Regions from separate parts of the Streptomyces sp. NPDC127097 genome, predicted to be linked through region 1. Evidence: riboswitches for the same ligand, from Rfam matches in the RefSeq annotation. Region 1 holds a riboswitch; each other region holds the start of a gene.
What was found. A riboswitch is a leader RNA that binds a small molecule or an ion and turns the genes downstream of it on or off. The one in region 1 is predicted to bind S-adenosylmethionine.
Positions count from the first base shown of each region.

Region 1 (4,009 bases):
GGCTCGTCCTGCTGTTCTGGTTCGTCCTCCAGTGGCAGGCCGCACAGGACGACCCCCGCGGACCGGGCGTCGCCTACCTCGCCCATGTCATCGGCTTCGCCCTCGGCTTCCTCTACGCATGGGCCCGCTACGGGAGGGATAGTGTGGGGGCCACCAGGGCGAACGACCGGGCGACCGAGGAAGAGAGCCAGCCGTGATCACGTCGATCGTGCTCATCAAGACCAACGTGGACCAGATCCCGGAGATCGCCGAAAAGATCGCCGCGCTGGACGGCGTCAGCGAGGTCTACTCGGTCACCGGCGCCCACGACCTCATCGCGATGGTCCGCGTCGCCGCCCACGACGACCTCGCGGACGTCATCCCCGGCCGCATCAGCAAGGTCCCCGGCGTCGCCTCCACGGAGACGCATATCGCGTTCCGCACGTATAGCCAGCATGACCTTGAGGCCGCCTTTGCGATCGGGCTGGAGGCCTAGCCCGTCTTTTTCCCACGTTTTCGGCTGTCCCGCCGTGGGTGTTGCTCGCCGTTGCGCCTGCGGCGGGCCGGTCCGCTGCGCGGGGCTGTGGGTGCGGTGACGGGCCTCCGGGGCCTGGTGTGTGGACTGCTTCGCTTTACGTCCACACACCAGCCCCCTCCGGCCCGTCCCCTCCCGTTGGGGGAGTGAGTGACGGTGGGTGGGGGCGGGCCACCCATGCCCCTGACCATGCCGAAGCCCGCGCCGTGCCCGTGCCCGTGCCCATTGCATGTGATCTACGAGCCGCACCGGACCACTTACCGGTCCCTCGCCAAGGTTTTTCCCACCCGTCACCGCACCCGACAGCCCCGCGCAGCGGACCCCGCCCGCCGCTGGGGGTACCTCCCACGCCCTTCAGGCAGTGGGGGAGCAACGGCGAGCAACACCCACGGCGGGACAGCCGAAAACGTGGGCCAAAGGCAAAGCGCAGCGGAAAGCCAAAAACGTGGGAATCAATCCGCGCTTCGCGCGGGGACGCAACGGCCGTCCTCCGTCTGGTAGTTCCAGCGGGCGCCGTTCGTCACCAACTCCTTGACCGCTTCGAGGAAGCGGTCGACATGCTCATCGGGCGTGCCGGCGCCGAAACTGACGCGGATGGCGTTGAGGGACTTCTCGCCGGGGGCCGCCTCGGGGGCGCCGCACTCGCCGGGGTCCTGGGGCTCGCTGCCGAGGAGGGTGCGGACGAGGGGGTGGGCGCAGAAGAGGCCGTCGCGGACGCCGATGCCGTACTCGGCCGACAGGGCGGCGGCGAAGTGGGAGCTGTTCCAGCCTTCGACGACGAAGGAGAGGACGCCGACGCGTGCCGCGTCCTCGCCGAAGAGGGAGAGCACGTTCACCTCGGGTACCTCGGCCAGGCCGGCGCGGAGGCGGGCGATCAGCTCCTGTTCGCGGGCGACCAGGGCGTCGAAGCCGGCCTCGGTCAGGGCCTGGCAGGCCGAGGCGATGGCGTAGGCGCCGATGACGTTGGGCGAACCGGCCTCGTGCCGGGCCGCGGTGGTGTGCCACTCGACGTCCACCCCGCCGTCCGTGCGCCGGGAGACCTTGCGGCTGGCGCCGCCGCCGGCCAGGTACGGCGCGGCGTCCCGCAGCCAGTCCGCGCGGCCGGCCAGCACCCCGGCGCCGAACGGCGCGTAGAGCTTGTGGCCGGAGAACGCGACCCAGTCCACGTCCAGCTCGGCGAGGTCCACCGGGTGGTGCGGGACGAGCTGTGCCGCGTCCAGCACGATCCGGGCGCCGTGCGCATGCGCGGCGGCCGCCAGCTCCCGCACCGGCCACAGCTCACCGGTCACATTCGACGCACCGGTCACGCAGACCAGCGCCGGACCGTAGGGCTCGCGGGTGGCCAGCGCCTTCTCCAGGGTGTCCACGGCCTGTTGCGGGGTGCGCGGTGCGTTGAGGTAGGTGACCTCGACGTCGGAGCGCTGCTCCCACGGCAGCAGCGAGGCGTGGTGCTCGGTCTCGAAGACGAACACCCGGGTGTTCTCGGGGAGTACGGCGGCGAGCAGGTTCAGCGAGTCGGTGGTGGAGCGGGTGAAGACGACCTGGTCGCCCTCCCGTCGCCCACCACCGCCCTTGCCGGACCGGGCTTCGCCCGGGCCCCCTTCGATGCGGCAGCCGAGGAACTCGGCGATGGTGCGGCGGCTGTTCTCGAAGAGGTCGGTGGACAGCTGCGAGAGGTATCCGGCGCCGCGGTGCACGCTGCCGTAGTACGGGGCGTAGGCCGCCACGTCGTCCCAGACCCGCTGGAGGGCGGGGGCGCTGGCGGCGTAGTCCAGCGCGGCGTAGTCGACCTCGCCGCCGGTCACGAGCGGGACGAGGACATCCCGGCCGAGAACCGGCAGCGGGGCACAGACGGAGCGGTCGGCGGCAACGGCGGAAACAGACATGGCGAACTCCCGTGAGAGGTAAGCGAATTCGCCGCGTGCGGGGGTGCGGGAGGGCGCGCCGGGGCACCGCGGCGGAAAGGAAAAAGGGATGCGGGAAAGGGGCCGTCGGGCCCTATCGCATTCGCTGATTCACGGAAGTTCTCCCTCGGGGACCAGGATCCCTGGCGAGGGATCCGCGCTTGCCGCAGACCTCGCTGCCTACGGCCTGGTCATCACCCGGGGCACCCCGCCACGGAAGGAGGGTTGCCGGACAGCGGGCCGGGGCCTGCATCGCTGTCACTCGTGACCTGGGCAGAATCATGCCACACGGGCAAAGAGGCGCAAGGCCCGGTCCATATGACGGACGGGGCCTTGCGTCACACCCTGCGTTACCGCGCGCTCATGTGTTGCTGGCGGCCACCCAGCGCTCCAGCGCCCGCTTGGCCGCGCCGGAGTCGACCGAGGCGGCGGCGCGCTCGATCCCGGCCCGGATCTGCTCGGCCAGCGGGGCGTCCGCCGGCTCCAGGGCGACCAGCGCCGCCGCGGCGTTCAGCAGCACCGCGTCCCGCACCGGGCCGGTCTCCCCGTCCAGCAGCCGGCGGGCCACATCCGCGTTGTACGAGGCGTCCGCGCCGCGCAGCGCCTCCACCGGCACCAGGGGGATGCCCACGTCCCGGGGGTCGAAGGACTCCTCGCGCACCGTGCCGTCCCGGACGATCCACACCCGGGAGGTCGCGGTCGTGGTCAGCTCGTCCAGGCCGTCGTCGCCGCGGAACACCAGCGCCGACGAGCCGCGCTCGGCGAGCACCCCCGCCAGGATCGGCGCCATCCGGGCGTCCGCGACACCGGTCGCCTGGGCGCGGACCTTCGCGGGGTTGGTCAGCGGGCCGAGCACGTTGAAGGTGGTACGGATGCCGAGCTGGGCCCGCGCGTTGGCGACGTGCCGCAGCGAGGGGTGGAACTTCACCGCGAAGCAGAAGGTGATGCCCGCTTCCCGGGCGACCTCGGTGACCCGCTGCGGGGTGAGGTCGAGATTGACGCCGAGCTTCTCCAGGACGTCGGAGGCGCCGCTGGCCGAGGAGGCGGCGCGGTTGCCGTGCTTGACGACCTTGGCACCGGTGCCGGCGACCACGATCGAGGACATCGTGGAGATGTTGACGGTCTTGGCGCCGTCACCGCCGGTGCCGACGATGTCGACGCTGGGACCGGGGACCTCGATCAGCCGGGCGTGCGCGTACATGGTGCGCACCAGGCCGGAGATCTCGGCGACGGTCTCGCCCTTGGCGCGCAGGGCCACCGCGAAGCCGGCGATCTGGGCGTCGCTGGCCTCGCCCCGCATGATCTTGTCCATCGCCCAGGCGGTGTCGTCCGCGCTGAGGTCGCGGCCGGCGAGCAGGGCGTTGAGGAGCTCCGGCCAGGTGTGGGCCGCCACGCTGTCGCCGCCAACCGGGGTCACAACGTTCATGGTCCACTCTCCTGGATTGTGTCCTGCCTATGCCGTCACCCTATCGAGCCGCCGGACACGCCGGAGGGCCCCGTCCGATCAAACGGACGGGGCCCTCTGGGTGGCGTACTACCTACGGTGCGCCAGGAAGCGCTGCGGTGATCAGTGGTGGCCGTGGCCGCTGCT
Region 1 is NZ_JBHXFI010000054.1:16,623-20,631, reverse strand. It holds gene ACFWJW_RS30280 (rhomboid family intramembrane serine protease) at 1-197, shown strand, start outside; gene ACFWJW_RS30275 (Lrp/AsnC family transcriptional regulator) at 194-475, shown strand; gene ACFWJW_RS30270 (aminotransferase class V-fold PLP-dependent enzyme) at 967-2,400, opposite strand; SAM riboswitch class IV at 2,571-2,688, opposite strand; gene trpD (anthranilate phosphoribosyltransferase) at 2,780-3,844, opposite strand; gene ACFWJW_RS30260 (cytochrome bc complex cytochrome b subunit) at 3,986-4,009, opposite strand, start outside.

Region 2 (4,009 bases), on a different contig from region 1:
GTGACCGTCCCGGACGGCTTGCCGTCGGACGTGCCGGCCGCGTCGCTGTTACCCCCGCAGGCGGCGAGGCCGGTGGCGAGGGCGGCGACGGTGGTGCCCGCGGTGAGGCCGCGGAGGAGTCTGCTGCGGAGGCTGAGGGTGCGCATGGCTGTCCTTGATTGGGTGAGCGGTTGTGGTGGCGTGTTGCTTGTTCTTCGGGTGACGGGTGGGGGGTTCTTCGGTGCGTGTTGGGGGTTGTTCTTCGGCGGTGTGTGGGGGCGGTTCTTCGGTGGTGTGGGGGTACGCGAGCCCGGGCGGGCGGCGGGCAGTGGGCCGAACGGCGGGGTCAGAGCACCTTGCTCAGGAAGTCCCTGGTCCGCTCGTGTTCCGGGTGATCCAGCACCACGCTGGGCGGGCCCTGTTCGACGATCCGGCCCTCGTCGAGGAAGACGATCCGGTCGGCGACCTCACGCGCGAAGCCGATCTCGTGGGTGACGATGATGAGCGTGGTGCCGCTGGTGGCCAGGTCCTTGATGACGGCCAGCACCTCGCCGACCAGTTCGGGATCGAGCGCGGAGGTGGGTTCGTCGAAGAGGATGACCCCCGGCCGCAGGGCGAGGGCGCGGGCGATGGCCACCCTCTGCTGCTGGCCGCCGGACAGCTGGCGCGGATAGGCGCCGGCCTTCTCGGCCAGGCCCACCCGACCGAGCAGTTCGCGGGCCAGCTCCTGCGCCTCGGGCTTGGTCAGCTTCCCGGTGGCCACGGGAGCGGCGGCCACGTTGTCCAGCGCGGTCAGGTGCGGGAAGAGGTTGAAGTTCTGGAACACGAAGCCGATCCGGCTGCGCTGGCCCAGGATGACCCGTTCGCTCAACTCCTTGAGCCTCGCCCGGCCCGCGGCCGGCGCGGCCCCCGCCGCGCTGCGCCCGCCGTGCCGGCGTACGCCGATCAGCTCACCGTTCACGCTGACGTACCCGACCTCGGGCTTCTCCAGGTGGTTGATCACCCGCAGCAGGGTGGACTTGCCGGACCCGGACGGCCCGAGAATCACGGTGACCTCGCCCGGCCGCACGATCAACTCGACGCCGTCCAGCACCCGGTGAGCGCCGTACCACTTGTGCACACCGTGAACCTCGACCGCAGCAGGCCGCATCTCGGTGGTGTCAGTGGCGCCCGTCGCGTCCGTCGTGTCCGTGGTGTCCGTCATATCGGTGGTGTCGGTGGTGTCAGGGAACTCAGTCAAATCGGTGCTCTCAGCGGTCTCGATGGTCATATCGCCGCCTCCCTCCGGGCTCGGGCCCGCAGATCACGCAGACCCGTCCGCACCTTCTGCAACGGCGTCGGCGGAAGGGTGCGCGTCGCGCCCCGGGAGAAGTACCGCTCGACGTAGAACTGCACGACGGAGACCGCACTCGTGAGGATCAGGTACCAGACGGTGGCGACCAGCAACAGCGGGACGATGTCACCCGGGTAGGTGCTGCCCATGCTCTGCGCGGAGCCGAACAGATCGAGCAGCGACACATAGAAGACGAGCGAGGTGCTCTTGATCAGATTGATCAGCAGATTGACGTAGTTCGGGGTGATGGACCGCAGGGCCTGCGGGAAGACGATCTTCGTGAACTGATAGCTCTTCGGCAGACCGAGTGCCAATGCCGCCTCGTGCTGCCCCTGGTCGACCGCGAGGATGCCGCTCCGCACCACCTCGGACGCGTACGCCGCCTCGTTCAGGCTGAGTCCGACGACCGCGACGACGAGGTCGGTGGCGAGCCGGGACTCGTCGAAGGTGAAGAAGGCGGGACCGAACGGCACCCCGAGGCTCAGCGTCTTGTACAGCGCGCTGAAGTTGTAGAGGAACAGCAGCACCACGATCAGCGGAACCGAACGGAACAGCCAGGTGTAGGTCCAGCTGACCGCCCGCAGCACCGGGCTCCGGGAGAGCCTGCCCAGGGCGATCAGGATGCCGCCGAGCAGACCGAGCACGGCGCTGTATGCCGTCACTTCAAGGGTGATGAACAGACCGTCAAGGATCGTCGGGCGCAGGAACCAGTACTGGAACCGGTCCCACTGATAGAAGGGGTTGGTCACCAGCCCGTGGGCGATCTGGGCGACCAGCACCAGCACGATCGCCGTGGCGATCCACCGGCCCGGCCTGCGCAGCGGCAGCACCCGCTGTGCCGCCAGTGGCCGCGGTGCGGTGTCGTCGCCCGGCCGTTCGGCCTCGGCAAGAGGTGCGGCACGAGGCTCGGCGGAGGGTTCGGGGGCGTCGTCGGCAGGTGGCGCTGAGGCGAGGGATACCACAGCGCCGGGGGATTCACTCATGGAGGGCTCCAGCGAATTCGGACACCCCGGACCACGGATACGTCAACGGCACCACAGAGCCGTCAGGACTCTGCGTGACGATGCGCACGGGACACGCGGAACGGGGGCTGGGCAGGAAGACGCACACCGCGACTGCGGTGGCATCAGGGATTCAGAAAGCCGTCAGCCTCGGAAGAAGGCGCGGCAGGCGCAAGTGCCGGTACACAGTGCGCTGTTGACGCGGAGCAGATCGACGGACCGGTTCGCGCACAGCAGCAGGCAGCCGCAACGCCGCCATGCGGCTGTCACGAAGGCTGCGTACATTCCGTCACCGTCACTGTTCCAGCCCCATGGGGGCCTCGCGCTTACCGAAAGGCTTCCGGTCCGGTCCTCACCTGGGGCACCCCACCGCGGCGCGAGGGTTGCCGGTCAGCAAGCCAGGGCTTGTCGCTGACACTCATGACCGATCTGCGGCGTAAGTTAGACAGATCTCGGACATGGTTGTCAAAGCCTGCCCGACCTGTGGGACGACAAAACCGAGTCGGGGCGAACCTGGGGGATGCCGCCGAGGTCCGGACGTGACATCAGAATCGCTGGGCAAGATCCGTGCGAAGACGGGCCCTGGGGGGGCTGCCGCCGTCAGGTCGCGACGGCGGCAGCCTCCCGCAGGTTTCAGCCCTCGCGGGGGGAGAAACTGCCGCTGGCCTCGCCGTCGGCCGTGCAGTCCGTGTCGTGCCAGCGGTCGACGAAGGTGCCGGTGAGGCCGGTGAACGCGTCGTACGTCTGGTTCATGGGCAGGTCTTTGCTCACCCTGAACCGCAGCTGCATGTGGACGGACTCGCGGGGCTTCAGCGTCTTCGGGCCGGGGATGGTGCCGCCGGCGTTTCCATTGGCCTGGCGCAGCGTCTTCCAGGCGCGCTGCGAGGTGTCCCAGTACTGAAGATCGCCGTACTGGCTCAGGTCGCGCTCGCCCTCGTTGTAGACATAACTGCCCAGCTTGGCGCTGAGTTCGAACGACTTCAGCTCCTTCGCCGAGGCGTTGGTGAGCGTGGCGGTGTAGGCCGTCCAGTGGGTGCCGAGAGTGATCGACTTGGGTATGCCGAACGAGCGGCCCACGAAGGTGTTGTCGTGGTACTGCCCGTTGCTGACGTCGTAACACGTCGGGGTGTCCGGAGCAGGGGCCGCCTGGGAAGCGGGCGCGGCGGCCACCGCCACGGGGAGCAGGACGGCCGTCACGGCCGAGGCCGACAGGGCGCGGCGCAGTTTCATGAAGATCTCTTTCCTGGTTCTTCGGACCCTTGGAGCCTTTGTTTCCAGCGTCATTGAGTGCCAAGGCCGTGGATCCTGGGTTGTCAGGTTCTTAGAGAAGTGGTGGGGCCTACGCGGTGACGTCCGTGGCGCCCGGACCGGCCAGGCCCTTCCGGCGGCGTACGCCGATGACCACACCCGCGCCGGCCACCATCGCGGCACCGCCGACGAGAGCGATCGCCGGGAGCGCCGACGAGGAGCCGGTCGCGGCGAGCTGGGCGCCGCCCTGCGGGCTGAGGCCACCGGAGGAATCGGAACCACCCGTACCGCCGCCGGACGCGGCGCCCTGGCCCGGCTCGGCCGTGCCACCCGGCTTGCCCGGTTCATCCGGCTTGGCGGTCGGGGACTGCGTCGGCTTCGCGCCCGCGGGGAGGATGGTGAAGTCGTACCAGGCTTCCTTGGCCGAACCACAGGACCCGTCGCGGTT
Region 2 is NZ_JBHXFI010000029.1:41,146-45,154, reverse strand. It holds gene ACFWJW_RS22115 (ABC transporter substrate-binding protein) at 1-146, opposite strand, end outside; gene ACFWJW_RS22110 (amino acid ABC transporter ATP-binding protein) at 326-1,129, opposite strand; gene ACFWJW_RS22105 (amino acid ABC transporter permease) at 1,246-2,295, opposite strand; SAM riboswitch class IV at 2,631-2,739, opposite strand; gene ACFWJW_RS22100 (hypothetical protein) at 2,947-3,543, opposite strand; gene ACFWJW_RS22095 (LPXTG cell wall anchor domain-containing protein) at 3,653-4,009, opposite strand, start outside.
Region 2: linked by a shared signal. The riboswitch ahead of ACFWJW_RS22105 (amino acid ABC transporter permease) and the one ahead of ACFWJW_RS30270 (aminotransferase class V-fold PLP-dependent enzyme) in region 1 are both predicted to bind S-adenosylmethionine.

Region 3 (4,009 bases), on a different contig from region 1:
AGAACGACTTCGAGGGCGCCTTCCCGTGGGCTGACGGCCAAGTGACAAGTTGGGGCGCATCCACCCCGCGGCCGCGCGGCCCGCCCGTCCGGCAGCATGCCGAAGGCCCGTACCCCCCTCAGGGATACGGGCCTTCCTCACGCAGCAGTCGGTCGGCGCCTCAGCCGGCCACCCGGACCATGTCCGCCTGCGGCCCCTTCTGGCCCTGCGAGATCTCGAACTCGACCCGCTGACCCTCCTCAAGGGTGCGGTAGCCGTCCATCTGGATCGCGCTGTAGTGGACGAAAACATCCGCACCACCGTCGACCGCGATGAAGCCGTACCCCTTCTCCGCGTTGAACCACTTGACGGTGCCCTGAGCCATGCCTAACTCCCCTATTACTGGCCCTTGCGCAGGACCGCACTCCGCGGACCCGGGTCAGACCTCACCCCGCGAAAGGCCCGTGGGGTGTGCGCCGGAACGCGTCGACCGCCGCTGAATGTATCTGCACAGATGCCCAGAGCAACAGGTCAATCGGACGAGAAATCCGGCGCCGAAGAATCGGCAATATGCGGCGAAATCCCAGTTCTCCAGGGCAAGTCGGGCCGGGCATAGGGCACCTAGGCGACAAATACCGCCCACACTTTGGCCACAACTGATCGCGAACACATATGCGTTCGGCACGCGCAGGGTGATATCCGGAGGGGGATCGCCCCAATAGTATCTCCTTTCACAACATGGAATTGCCCCGTCCGCTTTCCGGCGGACGGGGCAATTCCGGTCATGCAGGAGAAGAGTTGGCGCAAATCAGCAGCCGCCGGCCACCGCCGGGATGATCGAGATACCCGCGCCGTCCGGGGTGGGCGTCTCCAGGCCCTGCTCGAAGCGCACATCGTCGTCGTTGACGTACACGTTCACGAAACGGCGCAGCTTGCCGGCGTCGTCCAGCACACGGGCCGCGATGCCCTGGTGGTTCTGCTCCAGGTCGGCGATCACCTCGGAGAGGGTCGCGCCCTCGGCGGGGACCTCGGCCTGGCCACCGGTGTACGTGCGGAGGATGGTGGGGATGCGGACCTTGACGCTCATGGTTCTGCCTTCCAGGGGTACGGAGTACGAGTTCGGGGGCCGGTCGCGGCCTCGTCCGCCGGATGCCGGACGGGCCGGCGGCTCAGCGGGCCAGGCCGGCCGCGCGGAACGCGTCCAGGTTCGGACGGATCGTGGCCGTGGGCCCGGAGGTGGGGGCGACCGCGTCGAGTGTCTTGAGGCCGTCACCGGTGTTCAGGACGACGGTGGTCAGGGACGGGTCGAGCACGCCGTCCTCGATCAGCTTCTTGGTCACGCCGACGGTCACGCCGCCCGCGGTCTCCGCGAAGATGCCTTCCGTCCTGGCCAGCAGCTTGATCGCGTCCACGACCTGCTCGTCGTTGACATCCTCCACGGCACCGCCCGTACGGCGCGCGATGTCGAGCACATACGGCCCGTCGGCCGGGTTGCCGATCGCCAGCGACTTGGCGATGGTGTTCGGCTTCTGGGGCCGGACCACGTCGTGCCCGGCCTTGAAGGCCGCCGACACCGGCGAGCAGCCCTCCGCCTGGGCGCCGAAGATCTTGTACGGCTTGTCCTCGACCAGGCCGAGGGCGATCAGCTCCTTGAGCCCCTTGTCGATCTTGGTGAGCTGCGAGCCGGACGCGATCGGGATGACGATCTGGTCCGGGAGCTGCCAGCCCAGCTGCTCGCAGATCTCGTACGCGAGGGTCTTGGAGCCCTCGCCGTAGTACGGCCGCAGATTGACGTTGACGAAGCCCCAGCCCTCGCCCAGCGGGTCGCCGATGAGCTCGGAGCAGAAGCGGTTGACGTCGTCGTAGTTGCCCTCGATGCCGACCAGGTCGCCGCCGTAGACCGCGGCCATGACGACCTTGCCGGCCTCCAGGTCGTGCGGGATGAACACGCAGGACTCGAATCCGGCGCGGCGCGCCGCGGCGCCGACCGCACCGGCGAGGTTGCCGGTGGAGGAGCAGGAGAGGGTGGTGAAGCCGAAGGCGCGGGCGGCCTCGACGGCGATCGCCACGACGCGGTCCTTGAAGGAGTGCGTCGGGTTGCCGGAGTCGTCCTTGACGTACAGACCACCGGTGACGCCCAGCTCACGGGCGAGGTTGTCGGCCTTGACGAGCTTGGTGAAGCCCGGGTTGAGATTGGGCTTGTCGGCCACGTCGGTGGGGACGGGCAGCAGCGGGGCGTAGCGCCAGATGTTGTCCGGACCGGCCTCGATCTGCTTCCGCAGGCCCTCGGGATCGCCGCTCGGCAGGTCGTAGGCGACTTCGAGCGGCCCGAAACATTCCTGGCACGCGAAGATCGGGCCGAGCGGGAAGCGCTGTCCGCACTCGCGGCAGGACAGGGCTGCGGCGGGGCCCAGAGCGACGGTGGGGGTGTTTTCGGTGACTTGCACAGCCATGGAGGCGAGGCCCTTTCTCCTCATCTTCCTCGCGGCGAATCTCGCCACGAGACGGATTTGGCACCTTCCCTAGCCGGGAGCCTCACGCGCGCGGGACGTCAGCGTCCTGGCGGCAAGACCGGCTGGAGGGTTGCCGGGGCTTCAACGGGCCGTATCCCTCTGCCCCTCTGGATGAGCGGTATGGCGCTGGGCCGAAACCCAGGCGTTTGTGGCGCGGCGACCCCGACATGCGACGGTCATCCGCGTTGTTCAAGACTGTAACCGAAGGCACTGACAGTTGAGATAGTCGTCCGAACCGCGAGATGGATCACACAGGCCGCCGTTCGGGCGGTGACCGAGGAGTCGTAGACGTGCTGGAAGAGGTCGAGAGCTGGCTGACCAGCCACTCCTGGTCCGCCGCTGACCGCCCGCTGGGGCAGCTGCTGGAGGCGAAGCGCCAGACGGGCCGTACGGTCAGTGTCGTACTGCCCGCGCTCGACGAGGAGGCCACGGTCGGGGCGATCGTGGCGGTGATCCGGGCCGAGCTGATGACCGAGGCCGTGCCCCTCGTCGACGAGCTGGTGGTGCTGGACTCCGGCTCCAGTGACCGCACCGCCGAGGTCGCGGCGGCGGCCGGCGCGCGGGTGGTGCCCCGCGACAGCATCCTGCCCCGGCTGCCCGCGCTGCCCGGCAAGGGCGAGGTGCTCTGGCGCTCCCTCCTGGCCACCACCGGCGACATCATCTGCTTCATCGACGCCGACCTGCGCGAATTCTCCGCCGCCTTCGTCTCCGGGATCGTCGGCCCGCTGCTGACGGACCCGGACATCCAGTTCGTGAAGGCGATGTACGACCGACCCCTGGAGACCGGCGCCGAAGGTGCCGGGGCCGGCCAGGGCGGCCGGGTCACCGAGCTGGTCGCCCGCCCCCTGCTCAACCTCCACTGGCCGCAGCTGGCCGGCTTCGTCCAGCCCCTGGGCGGCGAGTACGCCGCCCGCCGCTCCCTCCTGGAGCGGCTGCCGTTCCCGGTCGGCTACGGCGTGGAGCTCGGCCTGCTCGTCGACTCCCTGCACACCGTCGGCCTCGACGCCCTCGCCCAGGTGGACGTCGGCGTGCGCAAGCACCGTCATCAGGACGGCCAGGCGCTGGGCCGGATGGCCGCCGCCATCTACCGGACCGCACAACTACGCCTGACCCGCGGCCACTTGATCCGCCCGCGGCTCACCCAGTTCGACCGCGGGGAGCAAGGCTTCGTACCGCGCACGACGGAGGTGGACACCGAGGAGCGCCCCCCGATGGCCGAAATCCCGGAGTACGCGGCCCGCCGGGCGGCGTGAGCCGTGAGACCGACGCGAGCCGTCAGGCGTACGTGAGCCCTCAGGCGTCGAAGTCGTACTCCAGCACGTAGGCGGACGAATCGAGGATCATCTCGTTGACCTCGACCGTGCGGCCGTCCGCGGTGATGGCCGTGCGGCTGATGAGGATGACGGGCGTGCCCGCCGGGAGGCGCAGCCGGTCGGCCTCCTCCGGCGCCGGCATACGGGAGCGCACCTCTTCCCGGAAACGCGCGGGAGCCGCGCCCAGCTCGGCGAGCCGGGCAT
Region 3 is NZ_JBHXFI010000026.1:107,846-111,854, reverse strand. It holds gene ACFWJW_RS20910 (cold-shock protein) at 161-364, opposite strand; gene ACFWJW_RS20905 (MoaD/ThiS family protein) at 788-1,066, opposite strand; gene thrC (threonine synthase) at 1,149-2,432, opposite strand; SAM riboswitch class I at 2,450-2,610, opposite strand; gene ACFWJW_RS20895 (glucosyl-3-phosphoglycerate synthase) at 2,783-3,745, shown strand; gene ACFWJW_RS20890 (GntR family transcriptional regulator) at 3,786-4,009, opposite strand, start outside.
Region 3: linked by a shared signal. The riboswitch ahead of thrC (threonine synthase) and the one ahead of ACFWJW_RS30270 (aminotransferase class V-fold PLP-dependent enzyme) in region 1 are both predicted to bind S-adenosylmethionine.